DNA from 2 places in the Paramicrobacterium humi genome. Region 1 is predicted to be linked to the other one. Evidence: predicted binding sites of a transcription regulator. Region 1 holds the regulator's gene; the other holds the start of a gene.
The links. The regulator HspR, encoded in region 1, represses chaperone genes until heat shock. The targets are predictions, from matches to a motif close to AAGTTGAGTCNNNNNGACTCAACTT.
Positions count from the first base shown of each region.

Region 1 (7,919 bases):
CCGAGCAGCGCCGGGTTGAGCGCACGCAGCACTGGCGCCAGCGTCAGCCGAGCGCGGCCTTCGTCGCCATCAGCCTCGGCCTCGCGGTCGTGGCAGCGGGCCTCGCCGTCGTGTGGGCGCAAGCCAGCGGCTGGGCGGACTCCACCGTCGTGCTCGCGATCGCGAGCGGACTCGGAGTGCTTGCCCTCGCGACGGTCATCGCCGGCATCCGCGGGCGTGAGAGCGGAGGTCTCGGCTTCTTCTCGACGATCTCGGTCATCGCGCTCATCATCGTGGGAATCGTGCCGTCAGGTTCGCAACTGTCTCTGTTCGGCGACACCACGTGGAAGGTCACGCGGGCGGCCGACAGCCGTGAAGCGAGCTACGTCATGTTCGCGGGCAGCCCGACGCTTGACCTTCGCGAGCTGCCGGCCTCCGATGGTGATGTCGACATGTGGCTCGCGTTCGGCACGACGGACATCCTCCTCCCCGACGACACTCCGGTGCGCGTCGAGGTGAGCGGCCTCATCAACACCCTCGATGTGTCGGGCCGCTCCGGCGACGACGACGACCACAACGGCATCCTCAACCGCACGATCATCGAGAACGATGCGGCCAAGACGGCAACCGCCGACGAGATCACGACAGTGCATGCCTGGGTGTTCATCGGCAGCACCGACATCGAGCGATAGGAGAACGGCCATGGCACACGACGACGAGCGCGACGAGACAGCGAAGCTGAATCTGAACGACAACGAAGAGACCGAGAAACTGAACGTGAACGATGAGAACACGACCGAGATTCTGAACGGCGAAGCCACCTCCGTCTGGCCCGGCTCGGCTGCCGGGTCCGGCTCGGCTGCCGGGTACGACGCGACGCAGTCGCAGCCGACCATGCCGTACTCCTCGTCGGACGACCGCAGCGGCGAGCCAGCGAGCGTGCCGGAGACAAAGCGCAAGCCGGCGGCATTCGGAACGATCTTCTGGGGCGTGGTCCTGCTGATCTTCGCCGCGGTCATGATCATCACGTCGATCCCCACCATCGTGATCGACACGATGACACTTGTGACAGTGGTGCTCGTCGCGGCGGGAGTGCTGCTTGTCGTGGCGGGTATCGCTGCCGCCATTCGACGCGGCTGACTCGGTCAGCGAAAATGCGGGCTCGGTTGCTCCCCGGCAACCGAGCCCGCATTCGTGCGACTAACAGCCGGGGCCGCTCGGGTTCTTCGAGCATTCCTTGTCGACGATGACCGAGTTCGCTGTCGTGGCAATAGCAGTGATGCTGATCGCCGCCTTCGTGAGCTGACCGTCCACGGTCTGCCAGGCCGTTCCCTCACCGCGGATGTCGACGGCGTAGTGCACCGCGAGGCTGATCGTGTAGGCGCCCTTCTCCGCATAGGCGTGGCTCGTAGATGTCGGAGTGAACTCGTCAACTCCGAGGTCAGCCCAACTCGCCCCTCCCGTTCTCGAGGTGGAGGAACTGCCATCGCCCCACGACCACGTGTAGCTGACGGGTGTGAAACGCACGTCGATGGCCGTGTCGAAGAGAGCGCCAGAAGTGGCGTTCGTGGACGCATCGGCGATGAAGTTCGCGGGCAGCCCGATGATCATCCAGCCGTCCGGCTCCATCGCAATGTGAACTGTCGCTGGCGTGAACGAGGCGAGGTCCGTCATCGTGACCGGTTGGTTATTGATGCAGAGGTACGTGTATCGACGACAGGGCCCGACGAGCCAGTCATCGTTGCCGTCGCCGTCCTCATCCAAAGGATTCTTCGGGACGTTTGAATCTCCGCCGTTGCCGCCATTTCCGCGGTGGGAGCCGCCGCCGTTTCCCGGCTTCGTCTTCGTGCCGCCGATGTCGACGTGGTCGCCGTCGATGCCACTGTCGACGCATCCACCGTGCCTGGATTGCCAGACCGTGCAAGTGTTCGCAGAAATCGCTGTAGGCACGCTCGGAACGACGCCCGGCAGCAGTGCAGCCAGGCCAAGGGCGGCGCTGAATGCTAGTCGCAGAAGTCGGTTTCTTGCCATGAGCCCGCGTCAGCAATTCGTAACTGCTTTGATTTTGCATCCCAATGAAGAAGTACTTCGTACGGGAATCGGTCGTCCCGTTCTTGAGAAGTGACATCGTTGCCGTCGTTGTCTATAACTTTGATGTTGCGCACGTCTTGGCACAGTTTTACTCGGACCATGGCAGCGTGGGCGTTCTGTTCTAATGAGACAACCGAGGTGGAATCGAACGTTGACTCTCCCGCCGTGTGGAGGCCCTCGTCCTCGAAACTCTTGTCAGATTCGAGTTCGGCGTAGTAATCGCTCGTGACATAGCCTTTGACGCTCGAGTAATCAGCGACACCGGACGCGGAGATTGCATCGTATGCCGCATTGAACTTCTGGTAGACGTCGATCGCCGCCTGCAGTGCATCGTCCTCGCTCGCGAAAATCGCCGTGCTCGTCGGAGTCGAAGTGGGCTTCGGCTCGTCGGGCGCGCACGCGGTCGCGGCGAGCGTGGCGCTGGCGAGGACGCCGGCGACCAGCATCCGTCGAATCAGCGTCAGGGACATGGGGCAAGCGTAGGGAAAACCGGCTGGGTTCGCAGGAGTTATCCACAGTCATTTGGGGTACAGGGATCTCGGCGGGGGAGCGGCGAAGCGGGAATAACCCCAGGCCTCTCAAAGTTGAGTCATATGTACTCAAGATTTGCTGAAAGAAATTGACAGCGTTCTGACGCTGAGTAAACTTGAGCCGTTGGCACTCAAGTGCGAGTGCCTCTCAAACTTTGGTCGCGGGCCAGAAGAGCCGAGCCAAATGACCGGAAGGTCAGAAGGAGAAAACACATATGTCACGTGCAGTAGGAATTGACCTCGGAACCACCAACTCGGTGGTGAGCGTTCTCGAGGGTGGAGACCCCACCGTCATCGCGAACGCCGAGGGCATGCGCACCACCCCGTCGGTGGTCGCGTTCACCAAGGACAACGAGGTGCTCGTCGGTGAGACCGCGAAGCGCCAGGCCGTCACCAACGTCGACCGCACGATCTCGTCCGTCAAGCGCCACATGGGCACCGACTGGACGTTCGCCGTCGACGAGAAGAAGTACACGCCGCAGGAGATCTCGGCGCGCATTCTGCAGAAGCTGAAGCGCGACGCCGAGCAGTACCTGGGCGACACGGTCACGGACGCCGTCATCACGGTTCCCGCCTACTTCAACGACGCCGAGCGTCAGGCGACGAAGGAAGCCGGCGAGATCGCGGGCCTCAACGTGCTCCGCATCATCAACGAGCCCACCGCTGCCGCTCTCGCGTACGGCCTCGACAAGGGCAAGGAAGACGAGCTCATCCTCGTGTTCGACCTCGGTGGCGGAACGTTCGACGTCTCGCTGCTTGAAGTCGGCAAGGACGAGGACTTCTCGACGATCCAGGTTCGCGCCACGGCCGGCGACAACCGCCTCGGCGGTGACGACTGGGACCAGCGCGTCGTCGACTGGCTGATCACGCGGTTCAAGGAGTCGACGGGAGTCGACGTCTCGAACGACAAGATCGCGAAGCAGCGCCTCAAGGAGGCTGCTGAGCAGGCGAAGAAGGAGCTGTCGAGCTCGACGAGCACCAGCATCCAGCTGCCGTACCTGTCGCTCACCGAGAACGGCCCTGCCAACCTCGACGAGACGCTCACGCGCGCCCAGTTCGAGAACATGACGAGCGACCTGCTCGAGCGCACGAAGAAGCCGTTCAACGACGTCATTCGAGAAGCCGGCATCAAGGTGTCCGACATCGCCCACGTCGTGCTCGTCGGTGGCTCGACCCGTATGCCCGCCGTTTCCGAGCTCGTGAAGAAGGAGACCGGCAAGGACGCGAACAAGGGCGTCAACCCTGATGAGGTCGTCGCCGTCGGCGCCGCTCTGCAGGCCGGTGTGCTGAAGGGCGAGCGCAAGGACGTCCTGCTCATCGACGTCACCCCGCTGAGTCTCGGAATCGAGACGAAGGGCGGCATGATGACCAAGCTCATCGAGCGCAACACGGCCATCCCGACCAAGCGCAGCGAGACCTTCACGACCGCCGACGACAACCAGCCGTCGGTCGCGATCCAGGTGTTCCAGGGCGAGCGCGAGTTCACGCGCGACAACAAGAACCTCGGGACGTTCGAGCTGACCGGTATCGCTCCGGCTCCGCGCGGCATCCCGCAGATCGAGGTCACCTTCGACATCGACGCGAACGGCATCGTGCACGTGTCCGCGAAGGACAAGGGCACCGGCAAGGAGCAGTCGATGACCATCACCGGTGGCTCGTCGCTCTCGAAGGACGACATCGACCGCATGGTGCGCGAGGCCGAGGAGAACGCGGCCGAGGACAAGAAGCGCCGTGAGCAGGCCGAGACGCGCAACAACGCGGAGCAGCTCGCCTACTCGATCGAGAAGCTCATCAAGGAGAACGAGGACAAGCTCCCCGAGGACGTCAAGTCCGAGGTTCAGGGCGACGTCGACTCCCTGAAGTCGGCTCTCGCGGGCGAAGACGAGGATGCCGTGAAGACGGCCTTCGATAAGCTCAACGAAAGCCAGGTCAAGCTCGGCGAGGCCATCTACGCTCAGGCGCAGTCGGCCGACGCGCAGGGTGAGGCCGCTGGCGAGCAGACGACCCCGAACGACGGCGCATCCGACGAGGATGTGGTGGACGCAGAGGTCGTCGACGACGAGGACGAAAAGAAGTAAGTATGACTGACAAGAACCAGAATCCGGACGAGACACCGAAGGTCAACGACAAGCGTCGCATCGACCCGGAGACCGGCGAGGTTCGTCAGCCTGAGCAGACTGCGGGGTCGGAGGCGGAAGCCTCCGGCCCCTCGGCACAGGAGGACGCTGCCGCGGCAGCATCCGATGACGAGCTCACCGTCGACGACATCCTCGCCGCGAAGCCGGAGACGGCTGACGAGGGCGAGGCGGGAAGCGACCGCGAGGCCGAGCTGCTGCACGACCTGAAGCGCGTGAACGCCGAGTACGCCAACTACCGGCGCCGCACCGAAGAGAACCGCGAGGCTGAGAAGCAGCGCACGACCGGGACCGTCATCTCGGCACTGCTGCCCGTGCTCGACGACCTCGACCGTGCCGAGAAGCACGGCGATCTCGAGGCCGACAGTGCGTTCGCGCAGATCGCGTCGAAGCTGCGTCAGGCTGTCGAGCGGCTCGGGCTTGCGAAGTTCGGGGCGAAGGGTGAGCCCTTCGACCACAACCTCCACGAGGCGATCTTCCAGCAGCCGAGCGCCGACGTCGACACCGAGACCATTCTCGAGGTCGTGGAAACCGGGTACTTCGTGGGAGACATCCTTCTGCGCGCGGCCAAGGTGGTCGTCGCTGTTCCCTCTAAGTAGGTCATATGGCAAGTCAAGATTGGTTCGACAAGGACTTCTACAAGGTCCTTGGCGTCAGCAAGGACATCAGCCAGGCTGACCTCAAGAAGGCGTACCGCAAGCTCGCCAGGCAGTACCACCCGGACTCTCACCCGGGCGACGACGCTGCCGAGGCGAAGTTCAAGGAGATCTCGGAGGCCTACTCCGTGCTCTCCGATGCGGAACAGCGCAAGGAGTATGACGCTGTGCGCGCCATGGGCTCGGGGGCCCGGTTCACGGCACCCGGCGCGGGCGGCGGCAGCGGCGGCTTCGAGGACGTCTTCGGCGGCATGTTCGGCGGCGGAGGCCGTGGCGGCTACCAGCAGGCGGACTTCGACGACATCCTCGGCGGCATGTTCGGGGGCGGCCGTTACGGCCAGCCCTCGGGCGGCTTCCGCGGATTCGGCGGTCCGACGCGCGGGCGCGATGTCACGGCATCCACGACCCTTGACTTCACGACCGCGACCAAGGGTGACACGATCACCCTGCAGACTGCGGACGGACGCCCGATCAAGGTGAAGATCCCGGCGGGTGTCGCGGACGGGCAGAAGATCAAGCTGCGCGGCAAGGGCCAGCCGTCTCCCGACGGCGGCGAGGCCGGCGATATCGTGCTGACCGTGCACGTGCGCAAGCACCCGGTCTTCGAGCGCGACGGGCTCAACCTGCGTGTGCGCGTTCCCGTCACGTTCGTGGAGGCCGCGCTCGGCGCCACGATCGAGGTGCCCACGCTGGACGGCCCGCCAGTCAAGCTCAAGGTCGCCGCAGGCACCCCGAGTGGGCGCGTGCTGCGTGTCAAGGGCCGCGGCGTGCACTCGAGCAAGGGCACCGGCGATCTACTGGCCGAAGTGCAAGTGGCTGTGCCCGCGCACTTGAGCGCGGAGGCCGAGGACGCCCTCAAGGCGTTCCATGAGCTCGAGCCGCACGAGAACCCTCGCGACGAGATCCTTTCGCGAGCGCGGAGCTGACGTGGACGAGCACTCACCGCTTTTCGCCATCGCCATGGCGGCAGAGCTGGCGGGCATGCACCCGCAGACGCTGCGCCAGTACGACCGCATCGGCCTCGTGCGCCCCACGCGCACGGCCGGGCGGTCGCGGCGCTACTCGATGCGCGACATCGAGCAGCTGCGCGAGGTGCAGCGGCTGAGCGCTGAGGGCGTGAGCCTTGAGGGCATCGCCCGCGTGCTGACGCTCGAGAATCAGGTAGCTCACCTCACCTCGCGCGTGCGCGAGCTCGAGAACGCGCTCTCCGACCAGGTGTTGAAGAGCTCGGGACGGCGCGTCTTCGCCGCCGGCGAGCACGGCGACGTCATCCCCTTGCGCCGGGGAACACGCACGCAGAAGCGCACGGAAGTCGTCATCTGGCGACCGCTGCGCGAGGAATAGCCGCCGGCCCGGTTTTTCCGAGTGACCTTTCGCGACTGATCTGCGACCCTTGAATCAAAGGGGTGTTCACATGACGAACATGCAACAGCCGCCGGAACCGGGACATCACCAGAACCCGACCTACGGGCCCATGTACGGTGGGCCCGGCTACCCGCCGTTCGCCGGATCCGCGCCGCAGGGGATGCCGGCCCCCTACTCGCCGCGACCGCCGCGGCCACCGCTCAGCGGACGGCAGCGCACCGCTTCGCTCGTGGCCGGCGGCATCGGCTACCCGCTGCTCACGGCCGGGTTCTGGATTCTCTCCGTCACGCTCGGCCTCCTTGTGCTCGGCTCGGTCATCAGCGCCGTCGCCGCGCAGATCGAGCGCGCCGATCGCGGCTCGACGGGTGGCTTCGAGCGCGTGCTCGCGGGACTGTGGGCAGGCGGCATCTGGCTCCTCATCGTGGCCGCCCTCATCGGAGCTCTCCTGTGGCTCGTGGGCTTCTTCGTCAGTTACCTCATTCTTCGCTTGAGCGGTGTGAACCGCCCCGCCGGCACGACGTGGGCGGGACTCGGGGTGGGAATCGTCGCTTCGTTCGTCATCTCCGGCGTGCTGTGGATCGTGATGACGGCGTTCGCGTGGATGTTCGGCGTGCGCGGAGACGGAGTCGGCTGGCGCGAGAGCGGCGCCGCCTATGGTGCGCTGTGGCTCGGCATCGCCGTCATCGCGACAGTCGCGGTCGGGGCATTCAGCTGGTGGTGGATGGCGCACTCCCTGCGCGCTCGCGCCGTACGCTGACACGGTGACCGATTTCTCCTTCGAGGCGCTGCGCCGCTTTCCCGACGTCGAGGCGCCGAACCTCTATGCCGTCGACGCGAGCGATCGGCTGATTCTCGACACGGCCGCCGAGCGGATTCAGGATGCCGCGCACGGCGACGTCATCGCTATCGGCGACCGGTACGGTGCGCTGTCGCTCGGCGCGGCCGCGCTTCACGGCGCGAGCGGCATCCGCGTGCATCAGGACGCCCTGTCGGGAGAGCTCGCCATCCGCGAGAACGCTCGCCGCCTCGACCTCGAGGATGGCATCCGCACCTGCGGCCTTGAACCGCGGCTGGTGGCCGGCGCGCGCACGGTGCTGCTGCAGCTGCCGCGCTCGCTCGACGCTCTCGACGAGATCGCGCAGCTCATCGCCGAGCATGCCGCC
Region 1 covers NZ_FNRY01000001.1:1,701,458-1,709,376, forward strand. The annotation lists gene BLV49_RS08515 (PspC domain-containing protein) at 1-671, shown strand, start outside; gene BLV49_RS08520 (hypothetical protein) at 682-1,119, shown strand; gene BLV49_RS08525 (PKD domain-containing protein) at 1,180-2,010, opposite strand; gene BLV49_RS08530 (hypothetical protein) at 1,983-2,540, opposite strand; gene dnaK (molecular chaperone DnaK) at 2,816-4,678, shown strand; gene BLV49_RS08540 (nucleotide exchange factor GrpE) at 4,681-5,334, shown strand; gene BLV49_RS08545 (DnaJ C-terminal domain-containing protein) at 5,340-6,317, shown strand; gene BLV49_RS08550 (heat shock protein transcriptional repressor HspR) at 6,319-6,735, shown strand; gene BLV49_RS08555 (proline-rich domain-containing protein) at 6,806-7,513, shown strand; gene BLV49_RS08560 (class I SAM-dependent methyltransferase) at 7,518-7,919, shown strand, end outside.

Region 2 (7,919 bases), 520 kb from region 1:
GGATCGAGCGGATCGGCCCGACGCGCGAGCGCCGCCGCCGACAGCACGAGTCCCGTGAGCCACGGGCCGAGGTCGTCGTGCAGCTCCCGCCGCAGCTCACGCCGCTCCTCTTCGCGCGCGCGAACGAGCTCGGCTTGCGCCGCCGTCGCCTCGCGAAGCGCTCGAGCGCCGTGCAGCGCCGGCGCCGCCAGCCGGGCGATCGTCGCGAGGCCCGAGCGGTCTCGCGCGCTGAGCGACGATTCTCCGTTGCGAGGAGCGACGGCGAGCGCGGCGAGCAGCTCTCCGCCCAACGCGATCGGAACCTCTTCCACGCTCGCCTCGCTTGTCGGGATCGGGACTCCGCAGTGCGCGTCGAAGACGGCGGCGTCGGCGGGGTCCGCGGCGCGCACGGTCACCGACGGCGAGGCCGTCGCTTCGGCGGCGACGATGGCGACACGCTGCGCCGTGCTGCGCGGGTCGTCGGCGTCGAGCACGGCGGCGAGGCGCGCGGCCGCCTGGTGCGGGGCCAGCCTGCCGCGGAAGACGAGCCAGTTCGCCGCGAACGCGCAGACGCGCGTGATGGTATGGCCGGCGGCGGCGAGCGCAGCAGCGCCCCACCACGCCGCAGCGCTGAACTCGGCTCCGAGCGCTGTCGCCGCGGCGATCACTCCCGCGAACAGCAGGCCGAGCACGGCGGCGACGCCGACGACGACGAGGAACGCGCGGAACGCGGCATCCACATTCCACACTCTCGGCCGCACGAGGCCGATGACGACGCCGAGAATGATCGGCAGGCTCGCCGCGTTCGCCGCGGCCTCCGACAGCGGGCCGGCATCGCCGATGCGGCCGCCGTGCACGAACGCGACGACGACGAAGCACGTGACGGACGCGAGAAGACCGAGCAGGGCCCAGCGCACGCTCTCCCGCTCCGCCGTCGTGGCGCTGCGCCGATAGCGATACGCGATGAACCCGAGGCCGAGCACAAGCTGAACCGCCGCGAACGCGGTCCACCAGGTCGACGATCGGTCGCCCCCGACGGCGGAATCGACGATGAAGACGACGACGGATGCCGCGACGAGCCCGATCGACCAGCGGGGCACGAACCGCCCGTCGGGGAACGTCGAGGCGAGGAGCGGGAACCCGATGAACCACAGTGCCGCCGCGAGATCGGCGACGACACCGTTCGGCGGACCGGGCGCGACGAGGCCGAGCGCGAAGCCGACGAGGAGCATGACGGCGGCAGCGGGCGAGAGCCACGCTCGCCGCCCGCGCCGCACCGACGTGATGAGGGCGACGAGCGCGCCCCCGATGGCAGCCGTTCCGATGACGATCCGGCTGGCGACGAGCAGCGATTCGTCCATGTGACTGATTGTGGCAACACGCGCGGCGGCGCGCTATGGCCGATGTGCCTTCACAAGGAACGCGACGCCGAGCACGAGAGCCTGCAGAACGAAGGCGATCATGCCCCACGGGACGCTGAACGGCGTCACGACGCCCGCGACGAAGGCGGCGAGAGCGAGGCACAGCACGACGCTGAGAGGAACGCCGATCAGCCCGGAACGCCGCCCCGCCGTGAGCAGGAGCACGGTCCAGCCCGCCGTCAGCACGGCGAACGCCACCCCGTAGCCCGTGCCCTCGATCGCCTGCAGCTGAAGCAGTGCCGCCTGCAGGTGCTCGTCGGGGGCGACGAGGGGGATGCCCGCGCCGACGGAGCTGTAGCCGGCTCCCACCGCTCCCGCCCACAGCAGCCACATGAGTGCCCCGGCAACGCCCATCGTCGTTCCCACCCGCGCCGCTGTCGAAGCGCCGTTGCCGGCCTGGCGGACGAGCTCGCCGACGCCGATGACGAGGAACAGCAGCCCGACTCCGATGCCGGCGAAGGCGAGCATCTCGACGCCGCCGCGCCAGCTGTTGTCGGCGAAGCCGTCCTGCCACGCAGGGTATTCCGCTTCGCCTTCAGCGGCGGCAAGGGCGACGACGACGGGCTGCAGCGCCCACGCTGCGAACGCCCCGATCCCGCCCCAACCGGCCGCGCGGTACGCGGCTCGGTCGCGGGATGTCGATGTGGTGATCGTCTCGGTCATGGCAACTCCGTTCGGTGGGATCGCCGGACGGCGATTTCCCTCAGCATCCGCCGCCGTGTTCCCGGGATGCCAGGGAGCGGAACTCCCGAATCGGCGTCGGGCGGACGGCGCGGTACAGTGAGCCTCGTTCTATGAAGGAGAAACCCGTGACCCGAGTGGCTGCCATCGACTGCGGCACCAATTCCATCCGTCTGCTCATCGCCGACGTCGCCGGTGGCACGCTCACCGACGTCGTGCGCGAGCTCGAGGTCGTCCGCCTCGGCGAGGGCGTCGATCGCACCGGCCGGTTCTCGGATGCCGCTCTCGGTCGCACGCTCGACGTCGCTCGCCGCTATGCGGCGCAGTGCCGTGAGCACGGCGTCGAGAAGGTGCGCTTCGTCGCGACCTCGGCCACTCGGGATGCCGCCAACCGGCTGGTCTTCATCGAAGCCGTTCGCGACATCTTCGGCGTCGAGCCCGAGGTCATCGCGGGCGAGGAGGAGGCGGCGCTCTCGTTCCGAGGCGCCACGAGCGTGCTCGCCGCGCAGGGCGAGGAGGCCGGCGGCCGCCTCGTCGTCGACTTGGGCGGCGGGTCCACCGAGCTCGTGCTCGGCGGCGACTCCCCCACCGCCGCGTTCTCCATGAACGTCGGCAGCGTGCGCATGACCGAGCGCAACGTGCGCAGCGATCCGCCGACGGAGGACGACCGCGACGGCGTGCGCTGGGATGTCAACGCGGCGATCGACGAGGCGACGCACACCGTCGACCTCGCAGAGGTGCGCGAGCTCATCGGCGTCGCCGGCACCATCACGACCGTGACGGCGCATGCTCTTCGGCTTGACCGGTACGACCCGGCAGCCATCCACGGCGCTCGGCTGCCGATCGCGACGGTCATCGCCGCGTGCGAGGACATCGCCTCGCTGCCGCGCGACGAACGGGCCGCTCTCCCCTACCTGCACCCCGGCCGCGTCGACGTGATCGCCGGCGGCGCCATGGTCTGGGCGACGGTGCTGCGGCGCACCGTCGACGCGGTCGCCCAAGCCGGGCGCAGTCTCGACACAGTCGTGACAAGCGAGCACGACATCCTCGACGGCGTCGCGCTCTCGATCGCCTGACGACGCGGCTCCCCCGCGAACTCACTCGTTCGGCTGGGACGCGACAGCCCACGTCGGCAGCTCCTCGACGTCCCGATGTCCGCGCAGCGCGACATACAGCGGAAGGGCCGGGAGAACAAGGAGCGTTCCCGAGAGCCACAGCGCGGCACGGACTCCGAACAGCTCGCCGATCGCGCCGCCCGCGAGAGCGCCGAGCGGTAGCGTCGCGAGCAGAACCGCGCGAACGACGTCGGACGCGATGAGGATGCCTCGCCGTCGCCACCGGTCGACCCACACGCCGGGCGAACGCGAGGGTGGACGACGCCGTGACGATGCCGAGCTCGAGCGGCGTCGCGTGCAGGGTGAGAACCGCGAGAAGCGGGATCGCGACTCCGCTGATCTGCGCGCCGAATTGGCTCGTGGTCTGCCCGATGAGCAGCAGGCGAAAGTCGCGGTGGGCGAAGAGAGAGCGACCAGACATAGGGGCCTCCGATTGTCGTGGGTAGGTGTTCCCCACCCACGAGCCCGGTCTGAAATCGTCGCTCGGGGGGTCTAAATATAGTCGGGCGGCTCAGCGCAGGCAATCATCGTCCGCGATTTTCACCGATCGGATGCCGGTGGGCCGCCCGTCTCGTCCGAGTCGTCGCCCGGCCCCTCGTCGTTCCTCTTCTTCTGTTGCTGCTGCTGGTCGAGTGCTACACCGAGCGCGACGCCGATCGCGACGCCGATTCCGAGCCCCGCACCCATGTTGTCTGTGGTGACACCGTAGCCGGCGCCGATCGCGACCCCCATGGCGATGCCGACGGCGAGCATCGAATGCTGTTCGTTCGGCCCGCGTCCTCGCTTCTGTGCGCCCATGCCCCGTCCTTTCGTCATCTCCGTCGACGCTACGCCCGCGACGATGACGTGACATCCGCCGCGCGACGGGTATCCCGGTCCGCCCGCGGTGGGATCAGACGAAGCGAATCGCGCGCTGCAGGCGCGTGCGGACCTCGAACAGGTCGGTGCCGGCGGGCCGCGCGGTGTCGGGCACGCCCGTGCGCAGGAAGTGCGCGATGACGGAGCGCTGCACGGCGAACGCGTGGCTACCCCGCACGCGGCCGAGCGAGGTGATGGGCGCCTCGAGGTCGTCGTCGGGCAGCACGATGACGAGTCCGGTGAACTTGACCTTCGCGCGGCGAGCGAGTGCTCGGGCGCGCAGGGCGAGGGCGTGAACGGGCCGCTCCCCCGCGCCGAGTGCCTCGCTGATCAGCTCTCCGCGGCGCACGCGCGCGGGCGCCCCCCAGTCCTCGGACTGCACGGCGTACAGGCCGGTCGGGCCGAGCACCACGTGGTCGATCTTCGCGGGATCTGTGAGCGGAGCGTTCGCGTCGGTGCTCCACTCGTCGTCGCCGACGGCGGTCGCGACGCCGTGCCAGAGTGTGTAGCCCATGCCGAGATCGCCCAGCGAGGCGGCCGTCGCCTCTTCGGCGAGCGCGTCGGCGAGGGCGTGGCGGATCTCCCGCGGCGCCCGCCGGATGAGGCTCTCGTCGTAGGGGTCGTCGAGCTCGGCGCCGCGGCCGACCCACTCGCGCATGAGGGTGAGGTAGCGTTCGCGCGACCAGCCGCCGGGGTGCCCGTGCGAGCGCGCCTTGGGACGCGTGTCGCGGCGCGTTTCATGGCTCGCACCGCTTGTCGCCCACACGTGCTCGTCGCTCGCGGTCGCCGGCCGGTACACCGATCGATCGAATGCCGCGCGCGCGTCGGGAGTGCCGATGCGCTCCCAGGCGAGCTGCACGGCGTTGAAGCGCGCGGCGCTGCCGCCGAGATCGGGGTGCGTCTCGCGGGCGAGCCGCCGGTACGCCTTGCGCAGCTCCTCGTCGCTCGCGGCAGGGTCGACCCCGAGAACCTCGTAGGGGCTCTGCGCGAGGGGGCTGTCAGACATGCCGGTCCTTCGGGTCGGGGACGACCAAGAACACTACCGCGACAAGCTGATGGAGAAATGGATGCCGATCGGGCTGGCACGCAAACGGCGAGGCCCGCCAGCGCATCGCTGACGGGCCTCGACTACTGTTCCCGTGAGGATCAGGACTGCGCGGTTGCGTCCTCGATGGCCGCAGGAGCGGAATCGTTCGCGGTCGTGACGGCGATCTTGCGCGGCTTGGCCCGCTCACTCACCGGTATCGTCACGCTCAGCACGCCGTTGTCGTAGCTCGCGCTTATTTTCTCCGTGTCGATGCCCTGACCGAGGCTCAGCTGTCGCAGGTACGACGCAGCCTGGCGTTCGCGGGTTATCCACTTCACGCCCTCACCCTTCGGCAGGGTCCGCTCTGCACGGATTGTGAGCAGCTGACCATCGACGTCAATATCGACAGAACCGGGATCGATGCCGGGAAGGTCCGCGCTGAGCACGTATGTGTCGCCATCCCGATAGAGATCCATCGGCATCTTGCGCGGGCCCTGCATCGCGTCGAGCACGCTTCCCGCCATGCGGTCGAATTCCCGGAACGGATCAAACGATGTTGCCATTTAGGTTTCCTCCTGAACGTGAGTGTGTCGTACTCAAGTACGTCTAGATTAGCACTCGCGCCCTTCGAGTGCTAGGAATGGCGATCGCCGTGAGCGAACCCACGAAGGGAAACCCTCCGTCACTGATCTCAGCGCGGCCCTCGATGGCCCGTGATGCCGAAGACGCTATCGGGGTCGATTCGCGAGAGCACTCGCTCGGCGATGCGCGCAAGGTCACTGACGTCGCGCTCGTCGAGGGCGCCGATGACGGCATCCTGCACCGTCGCGACGTGACCGGGAGCGGTCTCGACAAGCTTCTCCCAACCGGCCTCCGTGAGGCGCACGTTGGTGGCCCGCCGGTCTTCCGGGCACGGCATCCGCTCGATCAGCCCTCGCTTCTCCAGCCGCGAGACGACGTGCGAGAGCCGCGGGAGCGTCGCGTTCGTCTGAGCGGCGAGCGCCGTCATGCGCAGTGTGCGGCCCTCGCTCTCGGAGAGCATGGCAAGCGTGTAGTACTCGAAGTGCGTGAGATCGGCGTCGCGCTGCAGTTGCGAGTCGAGGATGCCGGGAAGCAGCTCGACGACGGCGACGAGACGCTTCCACGCCTCGAGCTGTTCCGCGGTGAGCCATCGTGGTTCGGTCATGACGCCATTCTACCAAATTAGTTGACGCAACAACCAAAGTGGCGTAGTTTCCTTGTAGAGACAACCAATCGAAGGAGTGGACATGACGGACATCACGATTATCGGTGCGGGAAACATGGGCTCGGCGCTCGCCGGGCGCTTCTCGTCGGCAGGAAACAGCGTGCAGGTTCTCGCTCGGGATGCCGCAAAGGCGAACGCGGCGGGCGGCACGGCCGCCGGCACGATCGGCGACGCGATCACCGGCTCGATCGTCATCCTCGCCGTGCCGTATCCGGCGCTCGGCGAGATCTTCACCGCCTACGCGGACGCTCTCGCTGGCAAGATCGTCGTCGACATGACGAACCCCGTCAACGGCGAGACGTTCGACGGACTCGACGTTCCCGCCGATGCCTCCGCCGCCGCGGAGATCGCCGCGAAGCTGCCGAGCGCCTCGGTGCTCAAGGCGTTCAACACGAACTTCGCCGCGACTCTCGCCACGGGCGACGTCGCCGGAACCCCGACGACGGTTCTCGTCGCGGGAGACGATGCGGACGCGAAGTCAGCGCTGACGGACCTCATTGCCTCGTCCGGCCTGCGCGCGCTCGATGCCGGATCGCTCAAGCGCGCTCGGGAGCTCGAGGCGCTCGGCTTCCTGCAGATTCTGCTCGCCGCGGGCGAGAAGACCTCGTGGACGTCGGGGTTCGCGCTCGCGAAGTGACTCAGGCCTCGGTGTGGCGAGCTCCGGTGATCGCGAGCTCGCCACACAGCAGGTTGACGGCGGCCGTGAAGAGCTCGTGCCCCTCCGGCGCGATGAGCCACGGGGCGAGGCCATCGGTGCCGAGGAAGAATAGCACGCGGTCGGCGGGCGCGCGCCGGCCGGAGGCGAGGGTGCTGCCCGCGGGGTATCGCGCGATCACGGGCAACCCGTTCGTCGAGGTCGTCGCGACGATCTCGGCGTGCGGGCCGACGCGCCCCCAGCTGACCATACCGGGGCCGCGGTAGACGCGAACCGTCCCGCTCGCGCCCGCGGCGAGCGGGTGGGCGTCGTCGATGACCGCGATGTCCTCCTGGCCGAGGACCTCGCCTGACCGGCTCGAGAGGCCGAGCGTGTCGAAGCGCCCCCATGCAAGCAGGGGAACGGCGGCGTCCGTCACCGCTCGTGCGTCGGCTGCTCCCGCGTTCGGCGACACGATGATGAGGTCGGTGTCCTCGCGCACGGCGCCGCCCGGCGCGACGAGATCGACGTCGAAGCCGCGTGCGGTCAGCCGCTCCGACAGGTCCCGGTCGCCGGGGACGGGGTTGCCGCCCACGAGGACGGCGACGTGGCGGTGAGCGGGCACGCTCATGCCGGCCATTCCCGCGCGCACGAGAACTTCGCGCACGAAATCGGGCAGCACCGAGCGCAGAACGTTCTGATAGTGCGCGTCCGCCCGCTCCTGGGCGCGCGCGAGCGCTTCCCGCTCGGCCACGAGCGCCTGTTCGTGCTCCTCCCCCATGTGCCGCAGCAGCGCGCAGGCGCGAGCGCCCGCGTCAGCGGCATCCCGAGCCGCCGCAAGCCACGGCCGCAGCGCGTTCGTGAGCGGCGACGGCGGGGCCTGTTCGTCTTCTCCCGCCCGAGCGAGCAGGGTGAGGGCGGCTTCGAGCCCGGCGAGGGCGTCCGCGTCGCCGCCGAG
Region 2 covers NZ_FNRY01000001.1:1,179,878-1,187,796, reverse strand. The annotation lists gene BLV49_RS05955 (sensor histidine kinase) at 1-1,340, opposite strand, end outside; gene BLV49_RS05950 (hypothetical protein) at 1,374-2,063, opposite strand; gene BLV49_RS05945 (Ppx/GppA phosphatase family protein) at 2,210-3,157, shown strand; gene BLV49_RS17020 (hypothetical protein) at 3,179-3,433, opposite strand; gene BLV49_RS05935 (glycine zipper domain-containing protein) at 3,737-3,994, opposite strand; gene BLV49_RS05930 (J domain-containing protein) at 4,089-5,060, opposite strand; gene BLV49_RS05925 (Hsp20/alpha crystallin family protein) at 5,201-5,644, opposite strand; gene BLV49_RS05920 (MarR family winged helix-turn-helix transcriptional regulator) at 5,773-6,267, opposite strand; gene BLV49_RS05915 (NADPH-dependent F420 reductase) at 6,350-6,964, shown strand; gene BLV49_RS05910 (glycoside hydrolase family 84 protein) at 6,966-7,919, opposite strand, start outside.
Region 2: a site for HspR is predicted at 5,660-5,684, ahead of BLV49_RS05925 (Hsp20/alpha crystallin family protein). Genes of this name have one in related genera too.